3 regions of the Kitasatospora sp. NPDC056731 genome follow, and region 2 is predicted to be linked to each of the others. Evidence: riboswitches for the same ligand, from Rfam matches in the RefSeq annotation. Region 2 holds a riboswitch; each other region holds the start of a gene.
The links. A riboswitch is a leader RNA that binds a small molecule or an ion and turns the genes downstream of it on or off. The one in region 2 is predicted to bind cobalamin.
Positions count from the first base shown of each region.

Region 1: it holds a riboswitch for cobalamin, as region 2 does, so the genes downstream of both, AB0R04_RS26370 (prenyltransferase/squalene oxidase repeat-containing protein) here and AB0R04_RS32135 (ribonucleoside-diphosphate reductase subunit alpha) in region 2, are expected to answer to the same signal.
Region 3: it holds a riboswitch for cobalamin, as region 2 does, so the genes downstream of both, AB0R04_RS16845 (iron ABC transporter permease) here and AB0R04_RS32135 (ribonucleoside-diphosphate reductase subunit alpha) in region 2, are expected to answer to the same signal.

Region 1 is NZ_JBFBNR010000028.1:87,830-95,506, reverse strand. It holds gene AB0R04_RS26395 (CoA-acylating methylmalonate-semialdehyde dehydrogenase) at 1-560, shown strand, start outside; gene AB0R04_RS26390 (acyl-CoA dehydrogenase family protein) at 568-1,707, shown strand; gene AB0R04_RS26385 (enoyl-CoA hydratase/isomerase family protein) at 1,707-2,780, shown strand; gene mmsB (3-hydroxyisobutyrate dehydrogenase) at 2,777-3,709, shown strand; gene AB0R04_RS26375 (enoyl-CoA hydratase) at 3,706-4,482, shown strand; cobalamin riboswitch at 4,540-4,680, shown strand; gene AB0R04_RS26370 (prenyltransferase/squalene oxidase repeat-containing protein) at 4,778-5,851, shown strand; gene AB0R04_RS26365 (flagellar hook-length control protein FliK) at 5,882-6,361, shown strand; gene AB0R04_RS26360 (SMI1/KNR4 family protein) at 6,488-7,162, opposite strand; gene AB0R04_RS26355 (hypothetical protein) at 7,564-7,677, opposite strand, start outside.
Region 2 is NZ_JBFBNR010000046.1:13,887-21,563, reverse strand. It holds gene AB0R04_RS32150 (helix-turn-helix transcriptional regulator) at 1-475, opposite strand, end outside; gene AB0R04_RS32145 (hypothetical protein) at 472-624, opposite strand; gene AB0R04_RS32140 (ribonucleotide-diphosphate reductase subunit beta) at 900-1,895, opposite strand; gene AB0R04_RS32135 (ribonucleoside-diphosphate reductase subunit alpha) at 1,916-4,339, opposite strand; cobalamin riboswitch at 4,531-4,673, opposite strand; gene AB0R04_RS32130 (hypothetical protein) at 5,117-6,085, shown strand; gene AB0R04_RS32125 (glycosyl hydrolase) at 6,226-7,677, shown strand, end outside.
Region 3 is NZ_JBFBNR010000014.1:13,887-21,563, forward strand. It holds gene AB0R04_RS16835 (ABC transporter substrate-binding protein) at 1-684, opposite strand, end outside; gene AB0R04_RS16840 (ABC transporter ATP-binding protein) at 707-1,471, opposite strand; gene AB0R04_RS16845 (iron ABC transporter permease) at 1,471-2,499, opposite strand; cobalamin riboswitch at 2,643-2,782, opposite strand; gene sodN (superoxide dismutase, Ni) at 2,871-3,266, opposite strand; gene sodX (nickel-type superoxide dismutase maturation protease) at 3,568-3,930, shown strand; gene AB0R04_RS16860 (CGNR zinc finger domain-containing protein) at 3,965-4,555, opposite strand; gene AB0R04_RS16865 (amino acid ABC transporter ATP-binding protein) at 4,669-5,466, opposite strand; gene AB0R04_RS16870 (amino acid ABC transporter permease) at 5,463-6,437, opposite strand; gene AB0R04_RS16875 (ABC transporter substrate-binding protein) at 6,475-7,404, opposite strand.

The DNA.
Region 1 (7,677 bases), on a different contig from region 2:
GCTCGGACGACCCGGCGGCGGACTTCGGCCCGCTGGTCGGCGCCGACGCGCTGGAGCGGGTCCGCGGCTACCTGGACCTCGGGGTCGAGGAGGGCGCCGAACTCGTCGTCGACGGGCGGGACTTCCGGCTGGAGGGGCACGAGGACGGCTACTTCCTCGGCGCCTCGCTGTTCGACCGCGTCACGCCCGACATGCGGATCTACCGGGAGGAGATCTTCGGCCCCGTCCTGACCGTGCTCCGCGCCGCCGACTACGAGGAGGCGCTGCGCCTGCCCGGCGAGCACGAGTTCGGCAACGGCGTGGCCATCTACACCCGGGACGGCGACACGGCACGGGACTTCGCCCGCCGGGTGAACACCGGCATGGTCGGCGTCAACGTGCCGATCCCCGTGCCGGTCGCGTACCACACCTTCGGCGGCTGGAAGCGCTCCGGGTTCGGCGACCTCAACCAGCACGGGCCGGACTCGATCCGCTTCTACACTCGCACCCGCACCGTCACCTCGCGCTGGCCCTCCGGGGTCAAGGAGGGCGCGAGCTTCACCATCCCGACGATGGGCTGAGGGCGCCGTGCACGACCTCACAGAGGACCAGCTCGCCATCGCGGCGACCACCCGGGCCTTCGCCCGCGAACACCTGGCGCCGAACGCGGTCGCGTGGGACCAGGCCAAGCACTTCCCGGTGGACGTGCTGCGCAAGGCGGCGGACGTCGGCCTGGCCGGTGTCTACGTCCGCGAGGAGTCCGGCGGCTCCGGGCTCACCCGCGCCGACGGCGTCCTCGTGTTCGAGGCGCTGGCCACCGGCTGCCCGTCCATCGCCGCCTACCTGTCCATCCACAACATGGTCGCCTGGATGATCGACCGCTACGGCGACGACGCCCAGCGCGCCCGGTGGCTGCCGGGCCTCAGCGCCATGGCGACCCCCGCCAGCTACTGCCTCACCGAGCCCGGCGCGGGCTCGGACGCGGCGGCACTGACCACCCGAGCCCGCCGGGACGGGGCGCACTGGGTCCTCGACGGCGTCAAGCAGTTCATCTCGGGCGCAGGGGTCTCCCAGGTCTACCTGGTGATGGCCCGCACCGGCGGACCGGGGGCCGGCGGGGTGTCCGCGTTCGTCGTCGAACGCGAGGACGCCGGCGTCTCGTTCGGGCCCGACGAGAAGAAGATGGGCTGGAACGCCCAACCCACCCGCCAGGTGCGGCTGGACGGCGTCCGGCTCCCGGCCGACCGCCTCCTCGGAGCCGAGGGCGAGGGCTTCCGGATCGCCATGAACGGGCTGAACGGCGGCCGGCTCGGCATCGCCGCCTGCTCCCTCGGCGGAGCGCAGGACGCCCTGGAGCGGGCCACCGGCTACCTGGCGGACCGCGAGGCGTTCGGCGCCCGGCTCCTGCACGCCCAGGCGCTGCAGTTCCGGCTCGCCGACATGGCCACGGAGCTGGAGGCGGCCAGGTCGCTGCTCTGGCGGGCCGCCTCGGCCCTGGACCGGGGGGACCCCAGAGCGCCGGAGCTGTGCGCGATGGCCAAGCGGCACGCCACCGACACCGGCTTCGAGGTGGCCAACCAGGCGCTCCAACTGCACGGCGGCTACGGCTACCTGGCCGAGTACGGCATCGAGAAGATCGTCCGCGACCTGCGGGTGCACCAGATCCTGGAAGGAACCAACGAGATCATGCGCGTCATCGTCGCCCGCGGCCTGACCGGGGCCGCGTGATGGCCGGGAACGACCTCGACGAGGTCCTGGTCCACCGCGAGGGCCGGGCCGGCCTGATCGTCCTCAACCGCCCCGCGGCCCTGAACGCCCTCACCCACGGCATGGTGCAAAGGATCTCCGAAGCCCTGGACACGTGGGAGGAGGACGAGCGGGTCGACACCGTGGTCATCTCCGGCGCCGGTGAGCGGGCCTTCTGCGCCGGCGGCGACATCGTCGCCATCCACCGCGCCGCCACCGGCGCGGACCCGGGCGCGGTGGAGGAGTTCTGGCGCGACGAGTACCGCCTCAACGCCCGCATCGCCCGCTACCCCAAGCCCTACGTCGCGCTCATGAGCGGCATCGTGATGGGCGGCGGGGTCGGGGTCTCCGCCCACGGTAGCGTCCGGATCGTCACCGAGACCACGCGCATCGCCATGCCCGAGGCCGGCATCGGCTTCGTCCCCGACGTCGGCGGCACCTACCTGCTCGCCCTCGCCCCCGGCGAGCTGGGTACCCACCTGGCCCTGACCGCGGGCTCCGTCGGCGCCGCGGACGCGCTGCTCTGCGGCCTCGCCGACCACTTCGTCCCGGCCGAGCGGCTGCCCGCGCTGCTGGACGACCTGGCCGAACTCCCCGTGCACGACGCCCTCGAACGGAACGTCGGGCCCGCACCGGCCGGCGTGCTGGACGGTCGGCGGGCGTGGATCGACCACTGCTACGGGGCCGACACCGTGGAGGAGATCCTCGACCGCCTGCGGGACAGCGGCGAACCGGAGGCCAAGGAGGCCGCGGACCGGATCGCCGCCAACTCGCCCGCCGCCGTGAAGGCCACCCTCGCCGCCCTGCGCCGGGCCCGCACCCTCGGCCCGCTGGAGGCCGTCCTCGACCAGGAGTACCGGACCTCCTGCGCGGCGCTCTCCACGCCGGACCTGGCCGAGGGGATCCGCGCCCAGGTGATCGACAAGGACCGCTCCCCGCGGTGGAACCCGTCGACGCTGAGCGCCGTCGAGCCCGCCACGGTGGCCCGCTACTTCGCCCCGCTCGGCGACCGGGAACTCGGCCTGGCCCCCACCACACCCCTGGAGCGCTGGTGACCCACCGCAACGGATTCAACGGAGTCAACGGATTCAACGGAGTCATCGGATTCATCGGACTCGGCAACATGGGCGGCCCGATGGCCGCCAACCTCGCCACGGCCGGACACACCGTGACCGGTTACGACCTGGCGCCCGAGGCACTGCGGCGGGCGTCCCGGACGGAGAGCGGCGTCCGTCCGGCGCGGTCCGCGACCGAGGCGGTGCGGGAGGCCGACGTCGTCATCAGCATGCTGCCGGCCGGCCGGCACGTGCTGGCCGCCTACGCGGACCTGCTGCCCGCCGCCCGCCCGGGAACGCTCTTCGTCGACTGCTCCACGATCGACGTCGCGGACGCCCGGGCGGCGCACGACCTCGCCGTGCACGCCGGGCACCGGGCCGTGGACGCGCCGGTCTCCGGCGGGGTGGTCGGCGCCACGGCCGCCAGCCTCACCTTCATGGTCGGAGCCGCCGAGCCGGACTTCGAGGCGGCCCGGCCCGTGCTGGAGGCGATGGGCCGCAAGGTCGTGCACTGCGGACCCCCCGGAGCGGGGCAGGCCGCGAAGATCTGCAACAACATGATCCTGGGCATCTCGATGATCGCGGTCAGCGAGGCCTTCGTGCTCGGAGAGAGCCTCGGACTCAGCCACCAGGCCCTCTACGACGTCGCCTCGACCGCCTCCGGCCAGTGCTGGGCGCTCACCACCAACTGCCCCGTCCCCGGGCCGGTGCCGACCAGCCCGGCCAACCGCGACTACGCGGCCGGGTTCGCCGCCGCCCTGATGGCCAAGGACCTCGGCCTCGCCGCCGGAGCCGCCGAGGCCGCCGGCCTGCCCACCGAACTCGGACGCAGGGCGGCACAGCTGTACGCGGACTTCGCGCAGGCCGACGACGGCGCCGGCCTGGACTTCTCGGCGATCATCACCACCCTGAGGGAGGACGGCAAGTGACCGGCTACGAGACGATCCTGGCCGAGCGCAAGGGCCGGGTGGGGCTGATCACGCTCGACCGGCCCAAGGCGCTCAACGCGCTCAGCACCCTCCTGATGAACGAAGTCGTGCAGGCGGCAACGGAGTTCGACCGGGACCCGGAGATCGGCTGCCTGGTCATCACCGGCTCGGAGAAGGCCTTCGCGGCCGGCGCCGACATCAAGGAGATGCAGTCCCTCGACTTCGTCGACGCCTACCTCGGCGACTGGTTCGCCGCCTGGGACCGCTTCGCCGCGCTGCGCAAGCCCGTCGTGGCGGCCGTGGCGGGCTACGCGCTGGGCGGCGGCTGCGAGCTGGCGATGCTGTGCGACGTCCTCCTGGCGGCGGACACCGCGAAGTTCGGGCAGCCGGAGATCAAGCTCGGCGTCATCCCCGGCATCGGCGGCTCGCAGCGGCTGACCCGGGCGGTCGGCAAGGCGAAGGCGATGGAGCTCTGCCTGACCGGCCGGATGATGGGCGCCGAGGAGGCCGAGCGGGCCGGCCTGGTCTCCCGGATCGTCCCGGCGGACCAGCTGCTGGCCGAGGCCCTGACGGTGGCCGAGACCGTCGCGGCGATGTCCACCCCGGCGGCGGTCATGCTCAAGGAGAGCGTCAACCGCTCGTACGAGACCACGCTCGCCGAGGGCGTCCGCTTCGAACGGCGCCTGTTCCACGCCACGTTCGCCACGGCGGACCAGAAGGAGGGCATGGCGGCCTTCGCCGAGAAGCGCCCGCCGGAGTTCCTCAACCGCTGACGGTCCGAGCGGTTCGCGGCGCGATGTGGCGGACGATCCCTTGACCGGATCTTCTCCGTATCGCCATGATGAGCCGTCAAGTTGTGACTCCGCCGCTGGGGGAAGTCCGGTTCGAATCCGGCGCTGACCCGCAACGGTAGGCCGCCGGCTCCACGCCGGCGGCGAGCCCGAGTACCCGGCGGCGGAGGTGTGTCGTCCCCTCCTCCCGTCGTGGTCTGCGGGCCGGAGCTCCGAGGGCTGCCCGGCTGTTGCCGCCGTCCTCCGGGCCCCTGCGTGCGGGCCCGGAAAGGCACCCATGCCCACGCTCCGCCGCACTCTCGGTCTGCTCGCGATACCCGCCCTCGCGCTCGCCACCGTCCTCCCGGCGGCCGCTGCCGCCCAGGCCGCGCCTGTTGTCGCGACCTCGTCCCCGACGATCCGCCCCGATGCCGCCGCCGGCGGCTGGCTGGCCCGTCAGCTCGTCGACGGCGACCACTTCGAGTCCGTCTTCAACGGCACCGCCTACCCCGACCAGGGCCTGACCATCGACGCCGTGCTGGCCTTCGCCGCCTCGCGCAGCTCCGACCAGGCCGCCACGAAGGCCACCGCCTGGCTGGCCAAGCCCGAGATCATCACCGGCTACCTCGGCGACGGCACCACCGAGGCCTACGCGGGCGCGACCGCCAAGCTGCTGCTCGCCGTCGAGGTACGCGGCGGGAACCCGACGGCCTTCGGCGGCGTCGACCTGCCCGCCCGGCTGCGCTCCCTCCAGACCGCCGACGGCCGGTTCTCCGACCGCTCGCAGTGGGGCGACTACAGCAACGCCTTCGGCCAGTCCCTGGCCCTGATCGCCCTGCACCGCACGGCCGGCGGCGCCCCGGCGGCCGCCGTCGACTTCCTCGCCAACAGCCAGTGCGCGGACGGCGGTTACCCGCTCTCCTTCGGCCAGGCCACCTGCACCAGCGACCCGGACGCCACCGCGCTCGCCGCCCAGGCCCTGGCCGCGACCGGCCGCACCGCCAAGGCCAACGCCGGGCTCGGCTGGCTGACCGCCCACCAGAACGCCGACGGCGGCTTCCCGGCCGCCGGGGCCGCCGCGTCCAACGCCAACACCACCGGCCTCGCCACGCAGGCACTGCTGGCCGGCGGACGCTTCGGGGCCGGACTCAAGGGCTGGAGCAGCCTGGTCAAGCTCCAGCAGGGCTGCTCCGCCGACCCGGGCGTGCGCGGGGCGGTCGCCTACGACGCGACCGGCTTCAACCCGGCCACCGGCGCCCGGGCCACCGCGCAGGCCGTCCTCGGCCTGGCCGGCACCCCGCTGGCCACCCTCTCCGCCACGGGTGCCCGCCCGGACGCGCCCGTGCCGGCCTGCCCGGCGACCACCCACTGACCACCCGCTGACCCCGAGAGGAGAGCTCCGATGACCGACACCCTGGCGCCCGCGCGCCCGGCCCGCCGCACCCTCGGCTCGATCGCCGCCGCCGCTGCCCTCACCGCCGGCCTGCTCGGCGCCTCCGCCGTCCAAGCCCCGCAGGCGCAGGCCGCCGCCTGCGACGGCACCACCGGCGTCACCGTCGTGGTCGACTCCACCGCCGTCGGCGGCGGCATCCAGACCGGCTGCGCACCCGGCGACCCGGCCAGCGGCCTGGCCGCGCTGACCGGCGCCGGGTTCGCGTACACCTTCCACCCGCGCTACCCGGGCTTCGTCTGCACCATCAACGCCCTGCCGACGACCTGCACCAACCCCACCGGCAGCGCCTACTGGTCGTACTGGCACGCCCAGCACGGCGGCCCCTGGTCGTACAGCAACCTCGGCGCGGGCAGCTACAACCCGGCACCCGGCGACGTCGAGGGCTGGTCCTTCGGCGCCGGCGCCCAGCCGGGCGTCCCCGCCCCCTGATCTCCGGCGGCGTACTGGTGCCCCGGCCCCTCCGGAAGGGGGGCCGGGGCACCGGCGGTACGGCTGTTGCGTGATGTTCGGCGCCGCCGGGCGAGGGAAGGCGAATGCCAGGTCGGCGGATCACCGTCACCTGGCCCAGGGCATTTCCGTCGACCCGGTGGGCCGGTACCAGGTGATGCCCCACTCCGCGCCCCAGTCCTTGCCGGTCCAGTCGTAGGCGGGTGTCCAGAGTGGCCGGGCCGGTTGAGGTCCCCACTCCTCCGGGTCCGGGCGCACCAGCAACTCGTCCTCATGGGCGTAGCCGCCGGTGAGTACGGTCGCCACGAACTCCGCGAAGCCGCCGTCGAAACGGTCGAGCGCACCGTCGTCGACGCCACCGAAGTCGCAGAAGACGGCCACCGGCCACTGCTCCGGGTCCGGGCCGTCGGTCAGCCAACAGCAGTAGTTGTGGTTGCTGTTCATGCCCCAGGGCAGCAGCCCGCCCGGGTCCGGGAACACAGGGGTGCGCTCCTGGTCCCAGAACTCGTCCTCGCCCTCGACCTGCCCCCGGAACTCGGTGTCGGTCTCGAAACGCCACCCCGCCAGGCCGCCCGGCGAACCGGCTCCGTGGGAGCGCTCCGTCGGCGACCGCACACCCCACTCGCCGTTCAGGTTCACCGCACCGTACAGATCGACGAACGCCCGGTAGTCCGACGGCAGTTGGACCCCGAGCTCGGCCGGTGCCAGCTCCCACGGCACCCGCGCCGGGGTGTACACCGGCTCGCCCATGATCGCCCGCAGTCGATCCCATGCCTCGGTCATTACCCGACCCCTCTCCGGCCGTCAGTCGTCAGAAGCTGCACTTTAGGCGACGGCTCCGACGGACCACTGACCCGACCGGAAAACCGTCGGCTGGCAGGGCCCGCTCGATCTCGACGGTTCGAACGGGCGGACTGGATGATCACTCGTCCGAGCGTTTCCGGGATGGCGGTCTGGCTGTTGCGTGATCCTGAACTCGGCTAAGAGGTAGGGGACTTGAGGAGAATTGCCCTGACCGGCAGGGGCGCCGGGACATGCGAGCGGCCCCGCGCACCGGAATCGGTGTGCGGGGCCGCTGTGGGGCATCGGGTGGTTCAGCAGTGGGGCAGGGCTGGGCACGTCGTGAAGCATCGCCGCGCCGTCCACGCTGGTACACGGTGTCCAGGGCGACCGGGACCTTCGGATCAGTTGCCGTAGCGGAGCGAGACGGTGTCGCCGAGGTGGACGGTGGTGGCCCGGGTGGCGGTGGTGGCGGTGGTGCCGTCCAGGCTGACCTTCCAGGTGGAGGAGCCGTTGTT
Region 2 (7,677 bases):
GGTCGTACAACACGGCCTGGCGCTCCAGCCGAGCTGCGATCGTCTTCGTCTTCGCCCCTTCTGGAAGCTCTGGGTACAAGGCGAAGACGGCCGAGACGTATTCGGCGCTCTGGAGCAGTCCAGGAATCAGCTGTCCCTGGAAGAGCCGGAGAAGGCCCGTTCGGGCTTCGATGGCTTTGATGGCGTGCTGGTGTTTCCAGTGGCCCATTCTGCGGAGTTCCCGCCAGGCGACCTCTTCGGTCGCCGCGCCACGGGCTGCTTCCAGGAACTCGGCCCTGGCCTCATCCGATATGCCGAGCGCGGTCAGGATGAGGTCCACGTCCTGCACGCTCGGCAGGGTCTTGCCGTTTTCGATCTTCGAAAGCTTGGCTGGAGACATGGAAGCCCTGCGGGCGACGGTCTCGGCTGTCTTGTCCGAGGCGATCCGTAGCGCCCGCAGGGCTTTGCCCAAGTCCTTGTGCTGCTCTCCGCTCAAGGCGCCGAGTACTCCCCGAAGGGCAGGGCGTGAGCCAGAGCAATCTCCCGGTACTGGCGGTACTCGTCGAGGCGGTCCTCGGGCAGCAACTCTGCGCCGATGAACTGTCCGGCGTCCGTGTAGTCCCCGTTCTCGGCGCCCCACAGCATCGGGCACGACCCGTCGTTGCAGGCCCCATTCCCCGCCAGCCAACGCAGCACGACGTGCCTCCGAGTCGCCAGTGGTTCCTGTCTTGGCCGATGCTCCCGGCTCTGTGGGCGCAGGGTCAAGAACCCGATCTTTCCAGAACGGGAAAGTGGTTGGGCCGCCCCCGCCCGGCGTGAACGCCGGGCGGGGGCGGGAGAGTTCAGAGGTGATCGGTACAGACAGAGGTGCCCCGCGCGGCGGTGAGCCGGGCGGGGCACCTCTGGTGTGTCTGAGTGCTTTAGAAGTCGTCGTCGAAGGCGACGGAGCCTTCGACGGCGACCTGGTACGCGGAGACGCGGCGCTCGAAGAAGTTGGTCAGCTCCTGGACGTTCTGGAGCTCCATGAAGCCGAACGGGTTGGTGGACCCGTAGCGGATCGGCAGGCCCAGGCGGGCGAGGCGCTGGTCGGCCACGGCCTCCAGGTACTGGCGCATGGAGTCGGTGTTCATGCCAGCGAGGCCGTCGCCGCACAGGTCCTGGGCGAACTGGAGCTCGGCCTCGACGGCCTCTTCCAGCATCTCCGTGACCTGCTTGGCCATCTCGTCGTCGAAGAGGTCGGGCTCCTCCTCGCGGACCGTGTCGACGACCGACATCGCGAAGTCCATGTGCATGGACTCGTCGCGGAACACCCAGTTGGTGCCGGTGGCCAGGCCGTGCAGCAGGCCGCGCGAGCGGAACCAGTACACGTACGCGAACGCGCCGTAGAAGAACAGGCCCTCGACGCACGCCGCGAAGCAGATCAGGTTCAGGAGGAACGCGCGGCGGTCCTCCTTGGTCTGCAGCGAGTCGATGTGGTCGACGGCGTTCATGTACTTGAAGCAGAACTGCGCCTTCTGGCGGATGGAGGGGATGTTCTCCACCGCGGCGAAGGCCGCGTTGCGGTCCTCGGGGTCGGGCAGGTAGGTGTCGAGCAGCGTCAGGTAGAACTGGACGTGCACGGCCTCCTCGAACAGCTGGCGCGACAGGTACAGCCGCGCCTCCGGGGAGTTGATGTGCTTGTAGAGGCTCAGCACCACGTTGTTGGAGACGATCGAGTCCCCGGTGGCGAAGAAGGCGACCAGGCGGCCGATGAGGTGGCGCTCGCCCTCGCTGAGCTTGGCCAGGTCGGCGACGTCGGAGTGCAGGTCCACCTCCTCGACGGTCCAGGTGTTCTTGATCGCGTCCCGGTACCGGTCGTAGAACGACGGGTAGCGCATCGGGCGCAGGGTCAGCTCGAAGCCGGGGTCGAGCAGCATCTTCTCGCGGTCGGGGGTGCTCACTGGCAGGCCTCGCAGGACTCGGGGTTCTCCAGGGAGCAGGCCAGCGCGGCCTCCTCCTCCGGGGTGAGGGTCGGGGTGTTCACCGGCACGGGCGCGGACGCGGACGCGGGCGCGGCGGCGCGGGCGGCACCGGAGGCGGCCTGGGCGATCCGGGTCGCCGGGCGCGAGCGCAGGTAGTAGGTGGTCTTGAGACCGACCTTCCACGCGTAGGCGTACATCGAGCTGAGCTTGCCGATGGTCGGCGCCGCCATGAACAGGTTCAGCGACTGGCTCTGGTCGAGGTACGGCATGCGGGCCGCGGCCAGGTCGATCAGCGCGCGCTGGGGCAGCTCCCAAGCGGTGCGGTAGAGCGAGCGGACCTCGGCGGGCAGCCAGCCCAGCTCCTGGACGGAGCCGTTGGCCTCGCGCAGGGCGTCGCGGGTCTGCTGGTCCCAGACGCCGAGCTCCTTGAGCTCGCGCACCAGGTACGGGTTGACCTGGAGGAACTCGCCGGAGAGCGTCTCGCGCTTGAACAGGTTGGAGACCTGCGGCTCGATGCACTCGTAGACGCCGGCGATGGACGCGATGGTCGCGGTCGGCGCGATGGCCAGCAGCAGCGAGTTGCGCAGGCCGGTCTCGGCGATGCGGGCGCGCAGCGCGGTCCAGCGGTCGGCCCACTGCGGGGCGGCCGTCGGGAAGTGGTCGATGTGCAGTTCGCCGCGGGCGGCGCGGGTCTCGCCGTAGGCCTCGTGGCGGCCCAGCTGCTCGGCCAGGTCGGCGGAGCGCTCGTACGCGGTGAGCATGATGCGCTCGGCGATGAGGGTGGACAGCCGCGCGGCCTCGGCGGAGTCGAAGTCGATCCGCAGCTTGAAGAAGACGTCCTGGAGGCCCATCACGCCGAGGCCGACCGGGCGCCAGCGGGAGTTGGAGGTGCCGGCCTCGGTGGTCGGGTAGAAGTTGATGTCCACCACGCGGTCGAGGAACGTCACGGCGGTGCGGACGGTGGCGTCGAGGCGCTCCCAGTCCATGGCGCCGAGCAGGTCGTCGACGGAGGCTCCGGGGGTGACGTGGGCGCCGAGGTTGACCGAGCCGAGGTTGCAGACGGCGGTCTCGGAGTCGTCCGTGACCTCCAGGATCTCGGTGCACAGGTTCGAGGAGTGCACCGTGCGGCCGGGCAGCGCGGTCTGGTTGGCGGCGCGGTTGGAGGCGTCCTTGAAGGTCATCCAGCCGTTGCCGGTCTGCGCCAGGGTGCGCATCATCCGGGCGTACAGGGTCTGCGCGGGGATGGTGCGCACGGCCTTGCCGGCCAGCTCGGCCTTGCGGTAGGCCTCGTCGAAGTCGGAGCCCCACAGGTCGACGAGCTCGGGCACGTCGGCGGGGGAGAACAGCGACCAGTCCTCGTTGGCGTTGACCCGGCGCATGAACTCGTCCGGGATCCAGTGCGCCAGGTTGAGGTTGTGGGTGCGCCGCGCCTCTTCGCCGGTGTTGTCGCGGAGCTCCAGGAACTCCTCGATGTCGGCGTGCCAGGTCTCCAGGTAGACGCAGGCCGCGCCCTTGCGGCGGCCGCCCTGGTTGACGGCGGCGACCGAGGAGTCGAGGGTGCGCAGGAACGGGACGATGCCGTTGGACTTGCCGTTGGTGCCGCGGATCAGGCTGCCGCGCGAGCGGATGCGCGAGTAGGACAGGCCGATGCCGCCGGCGTGCTTGGACAGCCGGGCGATCTGCGCGTAGCGGTTGTAGATCGAGTCCAGGTTGTCCAGCGGGGAGTCGAGCAGGTAGCAGCTCGACATCTGCGGGTGCCGGGTGCCGGAGTTGAACAGGGTCGGCGAGGAGGTCAGGTACTCCAGCCGGCTCATCAGGCCGTACAGCTCGGCGACCTCGCGCACGGACTGCTCGCTGTCGCCGACCGCCAGGCCGCAGGCGACGCGGAGCAGGAAGTGCTGCGGGGTCTCGATGACCTTGCGGGTGATCGGGTGGCGCAGCAGGTAGCGGGACTGCACGGTGCGCAGGCCGAAGTACTCGAAGCGGTCGTCGCCGTGTACGTCGATCAGCGCGTCCAGGGTGGCGGCGTGCTTGGCGACGAAGGCGGCGGTGGTGTCGCCGATCAGGCCCTCGTCGTGGCCGACGGCGATCGAGGCGGCGAAGGAGCGCGAGCCCTGGCTGTTCGCCTCGTCGACGATCTCCAGGGCGAGCAGCCGGGCGGCCAGCTTCGAGTACTGGGGGTCCTCGGCGATCATCGACGCGGCGGCGTCCACGGCCAGCCCGCGCAGCTCGGCGAAGTCCGAGCCGGCGTGGCGGCCGCGCAGCGCGGCGGCGGCGACATGGCCGGGGTCCACCTGGGGGAGATCGACGCTGCGGTCGGTGAGCAGCCGAAGGAGCGCGCCGCCGGGGTCGGAGACCGTCGGGTCGGTGGGGGCGGGGCCGGTGCCCTGGGCGGGCAGGGTGGCTGAGGCAGCGGTGGTCAAGGCGCTCTCTCCTGGCGGCGATCGGCGGCGGTGATCGGGGGGTACCGGGCCGTTCGGGGCAGGGGAGCACGGCACGTACGCAGAAAGCGTCGCGCGACAGTGGCGTCCCCGGCCCGCCCGCGAGGCCCGGAAGGTAGTTCTCGTGCTGGCGCGGCCTCTGCGGGAGGGCCCGTGCGCACACCGTCGGCAGGTACTCGGACTCGCGGGGCGGCTGCTGGAGCCGCCCGCTCACCGCTGCGGGGCAGTCCCGGATTCGCACCGGGTTCCCCTGCATCGACAGCAGGATTGAGCATACATCTTGTGGTGTCTCTCTGATGCGACCCCACATGTAGTACGGCGCGGTGTGTCGGAGCGATAACCGGGGGTGCTGGGAGGGGGCGGGTCGTGGCCTTGGGGCGCCTCGGATCCGGGCTCCCGGGGCCCTGGTTCCGGGCTCCCGGCGCGCTGATTCCGGGCTCCGGCGTCCTGGTTTCGATACGGAACGGTCACCGGGCGGACCGGCTGGCGGGGGCATGCCCTACGATCTGGGCGCATGAGCGAGCGAAGCGCCGAGGGGCGCGTTTCGCGAAGCGATCATCGAGCGAAGCGAGGGGGCGCGTGAGCGACGGAACTGGCGCACCCGGGCAGGGTCCGCAGGGAACGCCTCCCACCGGGCCGGGGGACGCGTACGGTCAGCAGCCGCCGGTGGTGCCCGGTCCGGTGTTGCCGCCGAGCGGGGGCTTCGGGCCGCCGCCGGCCTCGTACGGGCCTCCGGTGCCGCCTCCGCAGCCCGGCCCGCCGGGGCAGCCTCCGCTGCCGCAGCCGGGCCAGCAGCTGCCGCCGCAGTGGCAGCCGAACCCCCAGGCGCACCCCCAGCCGTACCCGCAGCCCCAGGCGCCGCAGCGCGCCGAGCCGAACTGGCAGGCGCTGGCGGACCGCAACGCGGCGGACGACAAGCGCCGCCGCCGGCTGCGGGCCCTCGGCGTGGCGGTCGCGGTCGTCCTGGTCGGCGGCCTGGTCGCGGGAGGGACGGTGCTGCTGACGAAGGGCGACGGCGACAAGCCGCCCGCCGGGCCGACCGCCTCGGCCTCCAACCGGCCGTCCTCTGTCGCGCAGAGTGCCGCACCGAGTGCCGCCCAGAGCACCGCGCCAAGTGCCGCCGGCACCCCGGGCGGCGCGCCGGACGACCCGTCGAAGCCGATCTGGGAGGCCGCCACCGACCCGGCGCCGCAGGACGCGGGGGCGCTGTTCTCCGCGCTCCAGGTGACGGTCAACGGCGCCACCTGGAACCGGACCTTCGTCTCGCTGGACTCGCCCTGCTGGGACGGGAACTCGACGACCGGCGGGCTCGGCAAGGTCCTCGGTGACCAGGGCTGCCAGAAGGTGCTCCGGGCGACCTACGTCTCCGGCGACAGCGCGGTGACCGTCGGCGTCGCGGTCTTCGACCACAAGATCCAGGCCGAGACCTCGATGAAGAGCTACACCGGCCACCTCAAGGGCGCCGTCGCGCCGGGCGCGCCGGCCTTCTGCGCCACGCCGGGCTGCACCAACACGCACAACACCCTGGGCCGGTACGCCTACTTCACGGTCGAGGGCTCGGCGAAGGGCGGCGACACCGCCGACGCCGCCGCCACCGCGGCGGCCGCCGGTTTCGGTGAGCACGTGAAGGGCCAGCTGCTCCAGCGCGCCAAGGCCGCATCCGCGGCCGCGCCGGGTGCGCCGGGGGCCGCCGCGGCCGGCTGATCCGCCGTGACACCCCGGCCCCGGCGGGTTCGCTCGCCGGGGCCGGGGGAGTGTGGCAGGCTCTCGGGGCAGTCATTCGTACGAGTGTTCCGGTTGTGTCCGCCTGGGCCGGTGCCGGCGAGCAACCGGAGGAGCGGTCCGTGGCCCTGCCCAGAGCCCTGCGCGGCAAGCCCGCCGTCCTGGCCGCGGCCGGGGTCGTGGTGGCCGCGGGCGCCGTGGCGCTGTTGCAGCGCGACGGCCGGGCCGACGGCGAACAGCCCGCCCGCGTCCCGGTGGCGGTCGGTTTCTCCGGCCGCACCCTGCCGCCGGAGGTCGGCCGGGACCTGCTCGCCCGGGACCCGCAGGCCTCGCCGAACGCCCGGGCCGTCCAGCAGCTGCTCGCCGACCTGGAGGGGCAGGCCCGCACCGGGCAGAGCGGCGGGACGGTGATCGGCCAGCACGTCGAGGCGCACAACGAGCGCAACAACCCCGAGTACGGCGACTACCGCGGCACCAAGCAGGTCGGCTACTACTACAAGAAGGCCGCCGACCTCACCGGCAAGCTGCCCGGCTTCGTCGAGACCGACCTCGGCCCCGGCTACGGCCAGACCGGCTGGGGCGTCGGCGACCCGCGCTCCTACTCGGCCGGCCGGTGGCCCACCTGCCGGGCCGGCTGGCAGTACACCGACGACGCCGTCGACCTGCTCTCCGCCGTCTGGTCCGGCCACCCGCGCGCCGACGACGGCAGCTACGGCACGGCCGGCGTCCAGCACAACTGCGACGGCACCACCACCGAACTGCCCGACAACGGCGGGGGGCCGGCCGGGATCGTCGGCATGTCCTTCCACCAGCCCTACCCCGGTTCGGACGTCAAGTCCTTCGAGCAGGTGCTCTGTTCGAACTCCCCGGCCGCCAAGGACAAGGGCTGGTTCGGCCGGGTCGTCGACAGTGCGCACGACACCCCCGAGTACCGCGCGCTGATGACCGACCTGTCCTACCTGGCCGACCACCTGGAGTACCTGGCCGCCCACGACGTGCCGGTGCTGCTGCGCCCGTACCACGAGATGAACGTGCAGGACTGTGCCCGCAGGTTCTGGTGGTCGGGCCAGAAGCCGGCCGACTACCAGGCGCTGTGGCGGATCACCTACCGCTACCTGGTGGAGACCAGGGGCCTGCACAACCTGCTGTTCGTCTGGACGCCGGTGTCCTGGGACGGAGCCCCCGGCGCGGACCCGTGGGACTACTACCCGGGCTCCCAGTACGTCGACGTGGTCGGGGTGGACGACTACAGCGGCAGCCCCGCGCGCCCGATCGGCACCGGCGAGGTGTGGACCAAGCGGTACTACGACGGGCTCGCCGCCTACGGCAAGCCGCGGATCCTGGCCGAGTCCTTCGCCGTCCCGGTCAACTCCCGCCAGCCGGACACGCTGCGGCGCACGCCCTGGACGATCTGGACGGTGTGGGGGCAGTCGCTCACCTCGGACAACCTGACGCCGGACCAGCCGCGCAACTCCGGCGCGGACGTCAACGCCACCTACCACAGCCCGCTGGCGCTCACCGGCGGCGCCGGCCCGTTCGGCGCGAACGTCGACTGGGGTGGCCTGCACGTTCGT
Region 3 (7,677 bases), on a different contig from region 2:
GGCGAACTTCCCGGCGGTGTACGGCTTGTCCTGCCCGCTGTCGTACAGGAACACGGACGGCCGGCGCTCGGGCTGCGGGGCGGCGGCGACCTGCGTCTTGAAATCGGCGACCAGCTTGTCCGCCCGGTCGCGGACGTCGAAGATCTCGCCGAGGTTGGCCAGGTCGGTGTAGAGCGCGTCCAGCGGGGACATCACGCCGCGCTCGGTGCCCTTGCCGCTGCGGCAGGACTCGCTGAGCACGTACGAGGGGATGCCGAGGTCCCCCAGCGCCTGCGGGGTGAAGCCGCGGCCCTCGTCGAAGCCGTAGTGCCAGCCGGCGAAGACCAGGTCGGCCTTGGCGCCCAGCACGATCTCCTTGGTGATCTCCTTCTTGGAGAGCCACGCGGTCTGCTGGTAGCCGTCCTTCCAGGCGACCTGGTCGACCCGGCCCTTGTCGTCGGGCATCACGTAGCCGGCCATCCGGTCGGCCAGGCCGAGGGCGAGCATCAGCTCGGTGATGCCGACGTCGTTGGTCACCGTCCGGGCGGGCTTCTGCGGGAAGGTGAGCTTGGTGCCGCAGTTCTCCACGGTCACCGGGTAGTGGGCGGAGGCGGCGGTGGCGTCGCCGCTCGGGGCGATCTCGGCGCCGCAGGCGGTGAGCCCGAGGGTGAGCAGGGCGGTGATGGCAACGGCCTTGGTGCGCACGGGGGTTCCTTCGGGGGGTGGGTCAGATCCGGTCGAAGAGCAGTTGGACGGCGCCGGTCACCGGGTGCCGGACGGGGGTGGCCCGGACGCCGAACACCTCGGCCAGCAGGGCGGGTCGGAGCACCTCGGCGGGCGGCCCCGAGGCGACGATCCGGCCGGCCCGCAGCACGTACAGCAGGTCGCAGTGGCCGGCCGCCAGGTTGAGGTCGTGCAGCGCGGTGAGCACCGTCGGGCCGGCTTCCCGGACCAGCGCCAGGACGTCCAACTGGTGGGCGATGTCCAGGTGGTTGGTGGGCTCGTCCAGCACCAGCAGCCGGGGCTCCTGGACCAGCGCGCGGGCGATCAGCACCCGCTGCTTCTCGCCGCCGGACAGGCTCAGGAAGCCCCGCCCGGCCAACTGCTCGACGCCGACCTTGCGCAGCGCCTCGGTGCAGCGGGAGTGGTCGTCCGCGCCCGGGCCGCCCAGGCCGCGCCGGTGCGGCAGCCGGCCCATGGCGACCACCTCGGCCACCGTGAAGTCGAACTCGGCGGAGTGCTCCTGGGGGAGCGCGGCCACCCGCCGGGCGGCCTCGCGCGCGGTCAGCGCGTGCAGGTCCGTGCCGTCCAGCAGGACGGCCCCGGCGGCCGGCCGCAGCGCCCGGTAGACGCAGCGCAGCAGCGTCGACTTGCCGCTGCCGTTCGGTCCGATCAGTCCGACCACCTGCCCGGCGGCGGCGTCCAGGGCGACGTCGTGGACCAGCCGGGCGCCGGCCAGCTCGACCGAGACGGAGTCCAGGGCGAGATCCATCAGCGGCCTCCGAAGGAATAGCCGCGACGGCGCATCAGCAGCAGGAAACAGGGCACCCCGAGCACCGCGGTGACCACCCCGACGGGCAGTTCGGCGGGCGCCAGCAGGGTGCGCGAGACGATGTCCACCCAGACCAGCAGCAGCGCCCCGGCGAGCGGCGCGACCAGCAGCACCCGGCGGTGCCCGGCGCCGACCAGCATCCGGGCCAGGTGCGGCACCATCAGCCCGACGAAGCCGATCGCCCCGCTGACGGCCACCACCGTGCCGGTGACGGCGGCGGTCACCACGAACAGCTCGCGGCGCAGCCGGTCCGGGTCCACGCCCAGCGAGGCAGCCGTCTCGTCGCCCATCGCGAGCGCGTCCAGCCGGCCGGCGGCGCAGGCCAGGTACGCCAGGCCGGCCAGCACGGTGGCGGCGGCGATCGGCACCGAGCCCCAGGTGGCGCCGCCGAGGCTGCCGAGCAGCCACATCATGGCGTCCCGGGCGGCCTCGCCGCGGGCGGCCGCGAAGACCATCAGCGCGGTGACGGCGGAGAAGCCGTAGGAGAGCGCGGTGCCGGTGAGCACCAGCCGCAGCGGGGTGAGCCCGTAGGCCGTCCGCGCCGCGAGGTAGACCAGCACCATGGCGACCAGCGCGGAGCCGAACGCGGAGGCCGAGATCGCCCACACCCCGAGCGAGGCGAAGGCGCCGAGCAGCAGTACCGCGTTGGCGCCGACGGCCGCGCCGGAGGAGATGCCGAGCACGAACGGGTCGGCCAGCGCGTTGCGCACCAGGGCCTGGACGGCGACCCCGGTGGCGGCCAGCCCGGCGCCGACCACGGCGGCCAGCACGGCGCGCGGCAGCCGGATCTCCCAGACGATCGCGTAGGCGGCGGCCTCCTCCGCCTCCAGCCGTCCGCCCGTCAGCCCGGCGGCCAGCAGCCGCAGGACGCGGGGCAGGCCGATCCCGGAGGCGCCCAGCGCCACGCCGCAGAGCAGCGAGAGCAGCAGGGCGGCGGCCAGGCCGACGGCGAGCGGGAGGGCGGGTATTCGGCGGTCGGGCGGGCTCGTTGCGCCACTGCCCGCGACTGCGGTGCTGCTCACGGTGCGCCTTGCCTCGGGCCGCGGGTGCGCGGGGGCGGCACCGGTCGGGCGCGGGCCCGGGCGCCATCCCCTCGCAGTCCACGGCGAGTTGTCGGGAGTTCAGCGGCCGGGGGCGATCGGGCTGGCGCGGCCCCGGGGGCCGTGCTCACCGTTGCGGGTCAGCGCCGGATTCACACCGGACTTCCCCCTCGGACGCCCTGGCAGCATAACAGCCACTCAGGCTAGGCAACCCTTACCGGGCTCGGATGGGGCGTGAACGCACGACCGCCCCCGTCCGGGCTCGCGGACGGGGGCGGTCGGGTGGCGACGCGTCAGGCTCAGGCCTGCTTGGTCTCCCAGAAGATCTTGTCGACCTCGGCGATCAGGTCCAGCAGGGCCTGGCCGGTGGCGGGGTCGGTGGACGCCTTGGCGGCCGAGGCGGCCTTCAGGGTGTCGTTGATCAGCTGGTGCAGCTGCGGGTACTTCTCGAAGTGCGGGGCCTTGAAGTAGTCGCTCCACAGCACCGAGATGTGGTGCTTGACGGCCTCGGCACGCTGCTCCTTGATGATCAGGGCGCGGGTGCGGAAAGCCGGGTCCTCGTTGGCCTGGTACTTCTCCTGGGTGCCCTTGACCGACTCGGCCTCGATCCGGGCCTGCGCCGGGTCGTACACGCCGCAGGGCAGGTCACAGTGGGCGTGGGCGGTGGCGCGCGGTGCAAACAGACGAGAGAACATGGGAGTCCTTCCTTAGATCGTCTTCCCGCGCCCGAGATTACCCTTCCGCCCCCGGGGTTTCGCGATCGGGCGGTGGGCCTAGGGCAAAAGGCGGACCCGGAACCGGGGTAATCCGGACATCGAACGGATCGAACGGGGTGACGGTCCGTACGGCAGACTGGGACCGGTCGGTCCGGGAGGAGGAGTCGTGGCGCGGAGCACGGAACCAGCGGGCACGGAACCGGCGGGCACGGAACCCCGGGGGCGGGGCCGGGGCGGCGGCGCGGTGCCGTTCGGGCTGGTCGACGTGGCGGGCCCGTCGATGGTCCCGACCCTGCGCGAGGGCGACCAGTTGCTGGTGCGCTACGGCGCGCCGATCCGGCCCGGCGCGGTGGTGCTCTTCCGGCACCCCTTCCAGCAGGACCTGCTGGTGGTGAAGCGGGCCGCCGAGCGGCGTCCGAGGGGCTGGTGGCTGCTGTCCGACAACCGGCCGGTGGACAGCGACAGCCGCAGCTACGGCCCGGTCCCGGACGAACTGGTGCTCGGCCGGGTGCTGCTGCGGCTGCGCCCGCGCCCGGCCTGGCTGGCGCCGGGGCGGCGGCTGGAGCGGCTGCTGCTGAGCACCCGGCTGGCCCGGGTGCCGGGCCTGGCCCGCCGCCTGGGCGTCTGGGCGGAGCAGCTCTGACCCCCTGGGCCCTGCTCTGTCTGCCAGGCCCGGCCTAGCCGGCGGCGCCGAGTGCCGCGGCCTCGGCCTCCTGGCGCTTGCGGGCCCGGTACGCGGCGACGTTGGCGCGGGTCGCGCAGCGGTCCGAGCAGTAGCGGCGGGAGCGGTTGGTCGAGGTGTCCAGGTAGGCGTTGCGGCAGGGCGCGGCCTGGCAGATGCCGAGCCGGTCGGCGCCCAGTTCGGTCAGGTGGACGGCCAGGCCCATGCAGGCGACCGCGCTGAAGTGCGCGGTGGCGGTCGGCGAGTTGTCGGCCAGGTGAAGGTGCCAGCGCGGCCGGCCGGCGTCGTCCAGGTAGTCGTGCCCGGAGACCAGCGGGCTGACCGGGTACTCCATTAGCAGGCTGTTCAGCAGGTCGACGCCCCGGATCTCGTCGCCCTCGGCGGCGGCCTCGAAGACCCCGCGCAGCCTGGTCCGCACCGCCCGCAGCCGGGGCAGGTCGGACTCGTCGGCCTGTGCGGCGGCCCGCGAGGAGTCGGAGAACAGGCCGCGCACCGCGTCCACGGACGTCAGCGTGTCGGTGCCGCGTTCGGGCTCCTCGGTGTTCACCAGCCGAACGGCGAGATCGGCGTACGAGGCGAGCTCCACGGAGGTCCTTCCAAAAGGTCGGTAACGGGCTGATTGCGTCCAGCCTATTACCTGGGTGGGGAAAACGTCGGCGCCCGGCAGGAGCAGCCTGCCGGGCGCCGGTCGGTACGGTTCTACAGCACCTTGGAGAGGAAGGCGCGGGTGCGCTCGTGCCGGGGGTCGGTGAGCACCTCGCGGGGGTTGCCGGACTCGACCACCACACCGCCGTCCATGAACACCAGCGCGTCGCCGACCTCGCGGGCGAAGCCCATCTCGTGGGTGACGACCACCATGGTCATGCCCTCCTCGGCGAGGCCGCGCATGACGTCGAGGACATCGCCGACCAGTTCGGGGTCGAGCGCCGAGGTGGGCTCGTCGAACAGCATCAGCTTGGGCTTCATGGCCAGCGCGCGGGCGATCGCGACGCGCTGCTGCTGGCCGCCGGAGAGCTGGGAGGGGTAGTTCTTCGCCTTGTCGGCGAGGCCGACCCGCTCCAGCAGGACCATCGCCCGCTCCCGGGCGGCGGCCTTGCTCTCGCCCTTGACCTGGACCGGGGCCTCCATGACGTTCTCGACGGCCGTCATGTGCGGGAACAGGTTGAAGCGCTGGAAGACCATGCCGATGTCGCGCCGCTTGACGGCGACCTCGCGGTCCTTGAGCTCGTAGAGCTTGTCGCCCTTCTGCTGGTAGCCGACCAGTTCGCCGTCCACCCAGAGGCGTCCGCCGTTGATCTTCTCCAGGTGGTTGATGCACCGCAGGAAGGTCGACTTGCCGGAGCCGGAGGGGCCGATCAGGCAGAACACCTCGCCCTGCTTGACCTCCAGGTCGATGCCCTTGAGCACGTGCACGGAGCCGTAGGACTTGTGGACGCTCTCGGCGCGCACCATCGGCTGCCCGGTGGCGGCGGCCGGGGTCTTGCTCAGGTCGGTCATACGTGACCACCTCCCTCAAGCCCCGGGACGACGTCGGCGCCGGTCTTCGGGGCGGGCTTCCCGGCGAACAGGCCCCGCAGCCGCTGCACCGGGGTGGGCGGGAGGGTCCGGTTGGAGCCGCGGGCGTAGTAGCGCTCGATGTAGTACTGGCCGATGGTCAGCAGCGAGGTGAAGAACAGGTACCAGAGGCTGACCACGATCAGCAGCGGGATGTTCTGGTAGTTCCGGGAGTAGATGACCTGACCGGCCCGGAAGATCTCCTCCAGGGAGATCACGCTGACCAGCGAGGTGGTCTTGAGCATCGAGATGGTCTCGTTGCCGGTCGGCGGGATGATCACCCGCATGGCCTGGGGCAGGACGATCCGGCGCATGGTCTGGAACCGGCTCATGCCGAGTGCGTGGGCGGCCTCGGTCTGGCCCTCGTCCACCGACTGGATGCCGCCGCGGACGATCTCCGCCATGTAGGCGGCCTCGTTGAGGCCGAGGCCCAGCAGGGCGGCGACGAAGGTCGGGATCAGGACGTTGGTGTCCGCGGACCAGAACTCCGGCCCCCACGGGACGCCGATCGACAGCTTGGCCCAGATCAGGCCGAGGAAGTTCCAGAACACCAGCTGCACCAGCACCGGGGTGCCGCGGAAGACCCAGATGTACATCCAGGCGGTGCCGGAGAGCAGGGGGTTCGGGGACAGGCGCATCACGGCGAGGACGATGCCGCCGATCACGCCCATCAGCATGGAGAGGACGGTCAGTTCCAGCGTGACGACCATGCCGTGCACGATGCTGTCGTGGAACAGGTACTGCCCGACGATGTCCCACTTGAAAGCGGGGTTGGTGAAGAGGGCGCTCAGCAGCATCGCCGCAAGCAGGGCGATGACGACGGCGCCCACCCAGCGTCCGGGGTGGCGGACCGGGACGGCCTTGATGGTCTCAGGCCGTCCCTCCTCCGCCTTCCCCTTGTCCAGAGAGTTCACGGTGTGGCCTCGGGGGAGAGATGGAGCAGGCGGACGGTCAGTTCACGGCGCCGTTGACGGTCGACTTGTCGAGGGCGCCGGACTCGACGCCCCACTTGGTGAGGATCTGCTTGTAGGTGCCGTCGTCGATCAGCGACTGGACGGCGCCCTGGATCGCGGGGGTGAGCTTGGAGCCCTTGGCGACGGCGACGCCGTAGGGGGCCACGCCGTAGGTGGAGCCGAGCTTCTCCAGCTGGCCGCCGGCCTGCTTGATCGCGTAGTCGACGACCTGGGAGTCGGCCATCATGGCCTGGTCGCGGCCGGAGACGACGGCGTTGGTGACGTCCGTCTGGAGGTCGAACTTGTCGCCGTCGTTCTGGATGCCCGGCTTCCCGTTCTTGGCGCAGTCCGGGTTGCGGGTGTCCTTGATCTCGTCGGCCTGGGTGGTGCCGGTCTGGACGGCGACCTTCTTGCCGCACAGGTCGTTGGGGTCGACCTTGTCGGGGTTGCCCTTCTTGACCGCGATGGCGCTGCCGGAGTTGAAGTAGGTCACCATGTCGACGACCTGCTCGCGCTCCTTGTTGTCCGTGAAGGACGACATGCCGAGCTGGAACTTGTTCGACTGGATGCCGGGGATGATCGCGGTGAAGCCGGAGTCCTGGACGTCGGCCTTCAGCCCGAGCTTGGCCGCGATGGCGTTGGCCAGGTCCACGTCCATGCCGATGACCTTGCCGCTGTCGTCCTTGAACTCGTCCGGCGCGTACGAGGCGTCCGCGCCGACCAGGAGCTTGCCGGAGGACTTGACGTCGGCGGGGACGAGGGCGGCGAGCTTGTCGTCGGCCTTGACCGCGTTGACGGTCGCGGAGGCGTTGGGCGCGCCGCTGCCACCGTCGCTCTTGCTGCTGCTGCAGCCGGTCAGGACGAGGGTGACGGAGGCGGCAACCGCGCCGGCCGCGAGAAGCCGGGTGCGCTGGGTACGGGCGGTCATGAGGGGGATCTCCTCCTGAGGGAGAGGGCGGGCGGAGCGCGCCGCGGGGGGCGGCACACCGGGGCGGCAGGGTCGTACGGCGCTGTACGGGTGTATTTCGCTGTACGTCGTCGTACGTGCAGGGCCGGATGGTGCGGTGCCTGTGCGGACGGGCCGCCCAGGTTGCTACGGGGTACTGCTTCCGCCACCCTCCGCCGAGGTGGACGTCAAGCGAACCGCCTCGACCAGTGGCCGGCTCGATCCGAGATGGGGGGAATCCTGCCATCTGTGAAC